2 regions of the Streptomyces venetus genome follow, and region 1 is predicted to be linked to the other one. Evidence: riboswitches for the same ligand, from Rfam matches in the RefSeq annotation. Region 1 holds a riboswitch; the other holds the start of a gene.
What was found. A riboswitch is a leader RNA that binds a small molecule or an ion and turns the genes downstream of it on or off. The one in region 1 is predicted to bind S-adenosylmethionine.
Positions count from the first base shown of each region.

Region 2: linked by a shared signal. The riboswitch ahead of ABEA82_RS32275 (aminotransferase class V-fold PLP-dependent enzyme) and the one ahead of thrC (threonine synthase) in region 1 are both predicted to bind S-adenosylmethionine.

Region 1 covers NZ_BAABET010000005.1:474,718-478,874, reverse strand. Annotated here, with positions in the region: gene ABEA82_RS19275 (alpha,alpha-trehalose-phosphate synthase (UDP-forming)) at 1-999, opposite strand, end outside; gene ABEA82_RS19270 (glucosyl-3-phosphoglycerate synthase) at 1,073-2,017, opposite strand; SAM riboswitch class I at 2,173-2,328, shown strand; gene thrC (threonine synthase) at 2,347-3,633, shown strand; gene ABEA82_RS19260 (ubiquitin-like small modifier protein 1) at 3,720-3,995, shown strand.
Region 2 covers NZ_BAABET010000012.1:7,262-11,418, reverse strand. Annotated here, with positions in the region: gene ABEA82_RS32285 (rhomboid family intramembrane serine protease) at 45-797, shown strand; gene ABEA82_RS32280 (Lrp/AsnC family transcriptional regulator) at 794-1,075, shown strand; gene ABEA82_RS32275 (aminotransferase class V-fold PLP-dependent enzyme) at 1,098-2,465, opposite strand; SAM riboswitch class IV at 2,614-2,730, opposite strand; gene trpD (anthranilate phosphoribosyltransferase) at 2,803-3,867, opposite strand; gene qcrB (cytochrome bc1 complex cytochrome b subunit) at 3,994-4,157, opposite strand, start outside.

The DNA.
Region 1 (4,157 bases):
GTTGATCTCGTCCGCCAGCCGCTGCACCTCCGCCGTGTAGTCCCGGTACACCGCGAGGTCCTGCCGCGACGGGTACGCGAAGGCGACGTGCACCACCCGCTCGCGCCACTCGGCATGGGTCTCCAGCAGCCGCCGGTAGGCGAGCAGGCCGCGGACGATGTTCTTCGACAGCTCGGTGCGGTCGACCCGGACGATGGTGCGTCGGCCCTCGCCGATCTCCTGGCGGAGCGCCACGATCCGCTCCTCGACGTCCTGCTCGTGCGCCCGCTTGCGCAGGAAGTCCGCGTCGGCCCCCAGCCCGTGCACGCCGATCCGCGTGCCGCCGAGCCCGCCGGCGAACCGCTCGGCGCACGCCTCGAACGCGTCCGCCCAGCGCCGTGTGAGGAAGCCCAGCCGGTCCGCGCCCAGCATGCCGCGCAGCACCTGCCCGGCCACGTCGTCCGGCAGCATCCGGAAGTACTCGGGCGGCGCCCACGGCGTGTGCGAGAAGTGGCCGATGCGCAGGTCGGGCCGCAGCTCGCGGAGCATGCCCGGCACCAGCGTCAAGTGGTAGTCCTGCACCACGACCGCCGCGCCCTGCGCCGCCTCTTCCGCCAGCGCCTCGGCGAACGCCCGGTTGTACGTCTCGTACGACGTCCACTGCCGCCGGAACTCCGCGTCGAAGACCGGCTCCAGCGGCGTCTGGTACAGCATGTGGTGCACGAACCACAGCACCGAGTTCGCGATGCCGTTGTACGCGTCCGCGTGCACGTCGGCCGGGATGTCCAGCATCCGCACGCCGTCCTCGCCGACGCCACGCCGGACCGCCTCGCGGTCGCCGTCGGACAGCGCCGAGCACACCCACAGCGCGTCCGCGTCCGAGCCGATCGCGGAGAGCCCGGAGACCAGCCCGCCGCCGCCGCGCTTGGCGTTCAGCGAACCGTCCTCGCCGACCGTGTAAGAGACCGGGCCGCGGTTGGAGGCCACCAGCACCTGGGCAGCACCGTACGTTGAAGCCATAAGCCTCAACCTAGCCCGGCCAGGAAACGCTCAAACGTACGGACCTGCCCCACCCGGCCGAAAACGGCCCCGGTCAGGCCGCCCGCCGCGCCTGGTACTCGGCGATCTCCACCATCGGCGGACGCTCCTCGGTGTCCACCGAGTAGGTACGCGGCTCGAAGCCGTCCTCGCCCCGCTCGAACTGGGTCAGGGACGGCCGGACCAGGTGCCCGCGGGCCAGCCGCAGCTGGGCCGTGCGGTAGATCGCGGCGGCCATCCGGCCCAGCGCCTGCCCGTCCTGGTGCCGGTGCTTGCGCACCCCGACGTCCACCTGGGCGAGTGCGTCGAGCCCCACCAGGTGCAGGGCGTCGACCAGCATGCCCAGCTCGACGCCGTACCCGACGGGGAACGGCAGCTGCTCCAGCAGCGAGCGGCGGGCCGCGTACTCGCCGCCGAGCGGCTGCACGAACCCGGCCAGCTGCGGCCAGTGCATGTTGAGCAGCGGCCTGGCCATCAGCTCGGTGACCCGGCCGCCCTGCCCGCTGGCGCCCCCCAGGGGGCGGTCGTACATGCCTTTCACCAGGTCGACGTCCGGGTCGGTGAGCAGCGGGCCCACGATCCCGGAGACGAACTCGGACGAGAAGTCCCTGAGGTCGGCGTCGACGAAGCAGACGACGTCCCCGCTGGTCGCGAGCAGCGCACGCCACAGCACCTCGCCCTTGCCGGGCACGGCCGGCAGGCGCGGGAGTATCGCGTCCCGGTGCACCACCGTCGCGCCCGCGGCGGCGGCCACCTCCGACGTACGGTCGGTCGAGCCCGAGTCGACGACGACCAGCTCGTCGACGAGCGGGACCTGCCGCATCAGGTCGTGGCGGATGACGGCGGCGATGTCGCCGACGGTCTCCTCCTCGTTGAGCGCGGGCAGTACGACGCTGACCGTCTGGCCCGTGCGCTGCTTGGCTGCCAGTATCTGGTGGAGCGGGCGATCGGCCGCGGACCAGGAACGGGTGCTCAGCCAGCGCTCGACTTCTTCCAGCACCGTGGCGCTCCTCTGGGTTCTCTCGGCGGGACGGACCTGTGATCCATCTCGCGGTTCGGACGACTATCTCAACTGTCCTGGTCGTCGGTTACAGTCTTGAACAACGCGGGTGACCAACGCATGTCCGGGGTCAACCGCTGTTTACAACCACATACAGCTCATCCAGAGGGGCAGAGGGAAACGGCCCGATGAAGCCCCGGCAACCCTCCAGTCGGTACTCGTAGGTCACTGGCGACCACTTCGCGAGGCTCCCGACTAGGGAAGGTGCCAAATCCGTCTCACGGCGAGATGCGTCGTGAGGAAGATGAGGAGAAAGGGCCTCGCCTCATATGGCTGCGCAGACTGTTGCAAGCACCACGAACACCACCGTCGACCTCGGCCCCGCCGCCGCCCTGAGCTGCCGCGAGTGCGGCCACCGCGTGCCCCTCGGCCCGGTCTTCGCATGCGAGGAGTGTTTCGGCCCGCTGGAGATCGCCTACGACTTCTCGGCCTACGACACCGAAGAGCTCCGCAAGCGCATCGAGGCGGGCCCCGCGAACATCTGGCGCTACGCCCCGCTGCTGCCGGTCCCGGCCGACGTGGCGGACAAGCCGAACATCAACCCGGGCTGGACCCAGCTCGTCAAGGCCGACAACCTGGCGCGCGAGCTCGGCGTCGACGCGGGCAAGCTCTTCGTCAAGGACGACTCCGGCAACCCGACGCACTCCTTCAAGGACCGCGTCGTCGCCCAGGCCCTGGAGGCCGCCCGCGCCTTCGGCTTCACCACGCTGTCCTGCTCCTCCACCGGCAACCTCGCCGGCGCGGTGGGCGCGGCGGCGGCCCGCGCCGGCTTCCGCTCCTGCGTGTTCATCCCGCACGACCTGGAGCAGGGCAAGGTCGTCATGGCCGCGGTCTACGGCGGCGAGCTCGTCGGCATCGAGGGCAACTACGACGACGTGAACCGCTTCTGCTCGGAGCTCATCGGGGACCCGGCCGGCGAGGGCTGGGGCTTCGTCAACGTCAACCTGCGTCCGTACTACGCGGAGGGGTCGAAGACCCTCGCGTACGAGATCTGCGAGCAGCTCGGCTGGCAGCTCCCGGACCAGCTGGTCGTGCCGATCGCCTCCGGCTCGCAGCTCACGAAGATCGACAAGGGTCTTCAGGAGCTGATCAAGCTCGGGCTGGTCGAGGACAAGCCGTACAAGATCTTCGGTGCGCAGGCGCTCGGCTGTTCGCCGGTGTCGACGGCGTTCAAGGCCGGGCACGACGTGGTCCGCCCGCAGAAGCCGGACACCATCGCCAAGTCCCTGGCGATCGGCAACCCGGCGGACGGGCCGTACGTGCTGGACATCGCGCGCCGTACGGGTGGTGCGGTGGAGGACGTGAACGACGAGCAGGTCGTGGATGCGATCAAGCTGCTCGCGCGGACCGAGGGGATCTTCGCGGAGACGGCCGGGGGTGTGACGGTGGGTGTTGCGCGCAAGTTGATCGAGAACGGGGTGCTCGACCCCACCAAGACCACTGTCGTGCTCAACACCGGGGATGGTCTGAAGACGCTGGACGCGGTGGCGGGCACGGGGCTGACTGCGACCATTCGGCCCAACCTGGACTCGTTCCGGGATGCCGGGCTCGTCTGATCGTTGTTCGCTGCGGGCCGGTGGGGGGCTGGTCGCGCAGTTCCCCGCGCCCCTGAGGGCGATTCCCAACTGGAGGTTTTGAAGTCATGAGCGTCACCGTCCGCATCCCCACCATCCTGCGTACCTACACCGGCGGTCAGGCCGAGGTGTCCGCCGACGGGGCGACCCTCGGGGAGGTCATCGCCGATCTCGAGAAGAACCACACCGGGATCGCCGCCCGCGTCCTGGACGACCAGGGCAAGCTGCGGCGGTTCGTCAACGTGTACGTGAACGACGACGACGTGCGGTTCGAGCAGGGTCTTGAGACGGCGACGCCGGACGGTGCCGGCGTGTCGATCATCCCGGCGGTCGCCGGTGGCTGAACCGGCCGACCGGCTTGATTGTTACCCGGAGTAACGCCGGTTACCGAGAGTTCATCGAATTGCCCCCTCCGTGAGAGAAGCGGAGGGGGCAATTCTGTGTGGTTGAGCGCGGTACAGTTGGGGAACACGCTCCCGATCTCGTGATCGTGAGCCCTGAATTCC
Region 2 (4,157 bases), on a different contig from region 1:
GGCGGTCTGGGCTGTTGCGTCCGGTTACGTCATGCTCTGTATTCATGATCAGCAAGTGGAGTGCGTCCCTCGTCCGGGCCGGCCGAGCGGTCAGGGGGTCGTCGGCGCCGGTGACGTACTCACTGATCGCCCTGTGCTGCGTGCTCTTCCTGGCCGGCCCCGCCGCGGGCCTGAACCCGGCCTATGGCACGGGCGACGACCTGCTCGCCGCCCAGCGGGCCTGCTTCCGTCGCTGGGGCGTGATCCCCGCAGAACTGTTCGAAGGGTCCGCCGCATCGGCACTGACCCCCGCGACCGCGCTCTTCGTCCACGGCAGCTGGGTGCACCTGCTCGGCAACATGCTCTTCCTCTACGTCTTCGGGGCGATGACCGAGGAGCGGATGGGCCGGGTTCAGTTCATCCTGTTCTACGTCGGCTGCGGCTACCTGGCCCTGCTGGGCTACGCCGTCGCCAACGCGGACTCCGAGCAGTCCCTGGTGGGGGCGTCGGGGGCGATCTCGGCGGTCCTCGGTGCATTCCTGTACCTGTTCCCCAGGGCCCGGGTGACCAGTCTCCTGCCGTTTCTCTTCTTTCTGCCGGTGCGCTTCCCGGCCTGGGTGGTGCTGCCCTTCTGGGCGGCGCTGCAGTGGCTGGCGGCGGGGCGGGCCTCGGACGGCCCGGGCGTGGCCTACCTCGCCCACCTGATCGGATTCGGTCTGGGCTTCGGCTACGCGTCGCTCCGCTACGGCCGCCCGACCAGCCCCACTAGAGTGAAGGCCGCCCCTGCTCCGGCCTCCGAGGGAGAGAACAAACCGTGATCACCGCGATCGTCCTCATCAAGACCAGCGTGGACCGGATCCCCGAGATCGCGGAGTCGATCGCCGCGCTGGACAGCGTCAGCGAGGTCTTCTCCGTCACCGGCACCTACGACCTCATCGCGATGGTCCGGGTGCGGCAGCACGAGGACCTGGCCGAGGTCATCCCCGGCCGGATCAGCAAGATCCCCGGCGTCGAGGGCACGGACACGCACGTGGCGTTCCGTACCTACTCGCAGCACGACCTGGAGGCGGCGTTCTCGATCGGGCTGGACAGCTAGGCCCTGTCGTTCGGCTACCGACTCACGCCGACGTGTCCGGGACGCAACGGCCGTCCTCGGTGCGGTAGTTCCACCGCGCGCCGTCCTGGACCAGCTCCCGCACGGCGTCGACGAACCGCTCGACGTGCTCGTCGGGCGTGCCCGCGCCGAAGCTCACCCGGATCGCGTTGAGGGACTTCTCGCCGGGGGCCGCCTCCGGTGCGCCGCACTCGCCCTGGGTCTGCGGGTCGCTGCCCAGCAGCGTCCGCAGGAGGGGGTGGGCGCAGAAGAGCCCGTCCCGCACCCCGATGCCGTACTCGGCGGAGAGGGCGGCGGCGAAGTGGGAGCTGTTCCAGCCCTCGACGACGAAGGAGAGCACACCGACCCGCGGGGCGTCGTCGCCGAAGAGGGAGAGGATCCGGACCTCCGGCACCCCGGCCAGGCCCGCCCGCACCTTCTCGATCAGGTACTGCTCCCGCGCGACCAGCTGGTCGAATCCGGCCTCGGTGAGCGCCGCGCAGGCGGAGGCGATGGAGTAGGCGCCGATGACGTTCGGCGATCCGGCCTCGTGGCGGGCGGCGGTCTCGTGCCACTCCACGTCCACTCCCCCGTCCGTGCGCCGGGCGACCTTGCGGCTGGCGCCGCCGCCCGCCAGGTACGGCTCGGCCTCGCGCAGCCAGTCGGCACGCCCGGCCAGGACGCCGGAGCCGAAGGGCGCGTACAGCTTGTGCCCGGAGAAGGCGACCCAGTCGACGTCGAGGTCCGCGACGGACACGGGGTGGTGCGGGGCCAGCTGGGCGGCGTCGAGCACGATCCGGGCGCCATGGGCGTGCGCGGCCGCCGCCAGTTCCTGTACGGGCCACAGCTCGCCGGTGACGTTCGAGGCGCCGGTGACGCAGACGAGGGCCGGTCCGTGAGGCTCCCGGTCGGCGAGGGCGCGCTCCAGGGTCTCGACCGCCTCGCGGGGGCTGCTCGGGGCGTCGAGGTAGGTGACCCGGGCGTTCCGCCAGGGCAGCAGCGAGGCGTGGTGCTCGGTCTCGAAGACGAAGACCTGGCAGCCGGCCGGAAGCGCGTCGGCGAGCAGGTTGAGGGAGTCGGTGGTGGACCGGGTGAACACGACCTGGTCGCCGTCCCGGCAGCCGAGGAACTCCGCGACCGTCCGGCGGGCGTTCTCGAACAGGTCGGTCGACAGCTGGGACAGGTACCCGGCACCACGGTGGACGCTGCCGTAGTACGGGGCGTAGGCGGCGACGTCGTCCCAGACCCGCTGGAGGGCCGGGGCGCTGGCGGCGTAGTCGAGCGCGGCGTAGGTGACCTCGCCTCCGGTGACGAGCGGCACGGTGACGTCCCGTCCCAGAACGGGCAGCGGGGCACAAACGGACTGGTCGGCGGCGACGGTGGAGACAGACATGGGTGAACTCCCGTGAAGGCAGGTGGAATCCGCCCGCGAGCCGGTACGGCGGTACGCGTACGGCTACCAGCGGGGGTGAAAGGAAAAGGGGGTGCGGAGGCGGGGCTCTGCGGCCCTATCGCATTCGCTGGTTCACGGGAAACTCCTCGTCACGCGCTTGCCACAGACCTCGCTGCCTGCAGCCCGGTCTTCACCCGGGGCACCCCGCCACGGACGGAGGGTTGCCGGACAGTCGGCCGGGGCCTCATGACTGTCACTCATGACCTGCTCAGGAACCTACGGGAAAAGATCGGCGCCCCGCAACCCGAGTCCGGATCGCGGGACGCCGAGGGTTTTGCTACGCGTTGCTCGCGGCCACCCAGCGCTCCAGCGTGCGCTTCGCCGCCCCGGAGTCGATCGACTCGGCGGCCTTCGCCATCCCGGCCGCGATCTGCTCGGCCAGCGGCGTCCGCGCCGGCTCCAGCGCCACCAGCGCCGCCGCCGAGTTCAGCAGGACCGCGTCGCGCACCGGGCCGGTCTCGCCGTCCAGCAGGCGGCGGGCGACCTCCGCGTTGTACGAGGCGTCCGCACCGCGCAGGGCCTCCACGGGGACCAGTTCGATGCCCACGTCGCGCGGGTCGAAGGACTCCTCGGTCACCTTGCCGTCGCGGACGACCCACACCCGGGAGGTGGCCGTGGTGGTGAGTTCGTCGAGACCGTCGTCGCCGCGGAAGACCAACGACGAGTGGCCGCGCTCGGCGAAGACGCCCGCGACGATGGGTGCCATGCGCGGGTCCGCGACCCCGACGGCCTGGGCGCGCACCTTGGCGGGGTTGGTCAGCGGACCGAGGACGTTGAAGATCGTCCGGATGCCCAACTGGCCACGGGCGGCGCCCACGTACCGCATCGCCGGGTGGAACTTCGCCGCGAAGCAGAAGGTGATCCCGGCCTCCTCGGCGACGGCGGCCACCCGCGGTGTCGGCAGTTCCAGATTGACGCCGAGCTTCTCCAGGACGTCCGAGGCCCCTGACGCCGACGACGCGGCCCGGTTGCCGTGCTTGACGACCTTCGCGCCGGTGCCGGCGATGACGATCGCGGACATCGTGGAGATGTTGACGGTCTTGGCTCCGTCGCCGCCGGTGCCGACGATGTCGACGGTCGGACCCGGCACCTCGATGACGTTCGCGTGCTCGTACATCGCCCGGACGAACCCGGCGATCTCCTCGACCGTCTCGCCCTTGGCGCGCAGCGCCACCACGAACCCGGCGATCTGCGCGTCCGTGGCCTCCCCGCGCATGATGAGGTCCATGGCCCAGGCGGTGTCGTCGGCGGTCAGGTCGCGGCGGTCCAGCAGGCCGTTCAGCAGGGCCGGCCAGGTGCGGCCCGCCGCGGTGTCGCCTCCAGCGGGGGTCACAGCGCTCATAAGCCGCTCCTGGGTCGTCGTACGTCACGTAAAAGCTGTGGTCTCACCCTATCCAGCCCGGGACACCACGAAGGGCCCCGTCCGAACACCGGACGGGGCCCCCTCTGTGGCGTGGCGAAGCAGTGATCAGTGGTGGCCGTGGCCGCTCGTGATCTCCCGGTACTCCTCGGCGGTGGGCTTCGGGATCTGGGCGCCCTCGCCGTAGTAGGACTCGCTGAGCTTGGCGCGCAGCTTCTCGGAGCCCTTCACCTTGCGCTCGACACCGTTCTCGTCGACCGTCGGGCCGATCT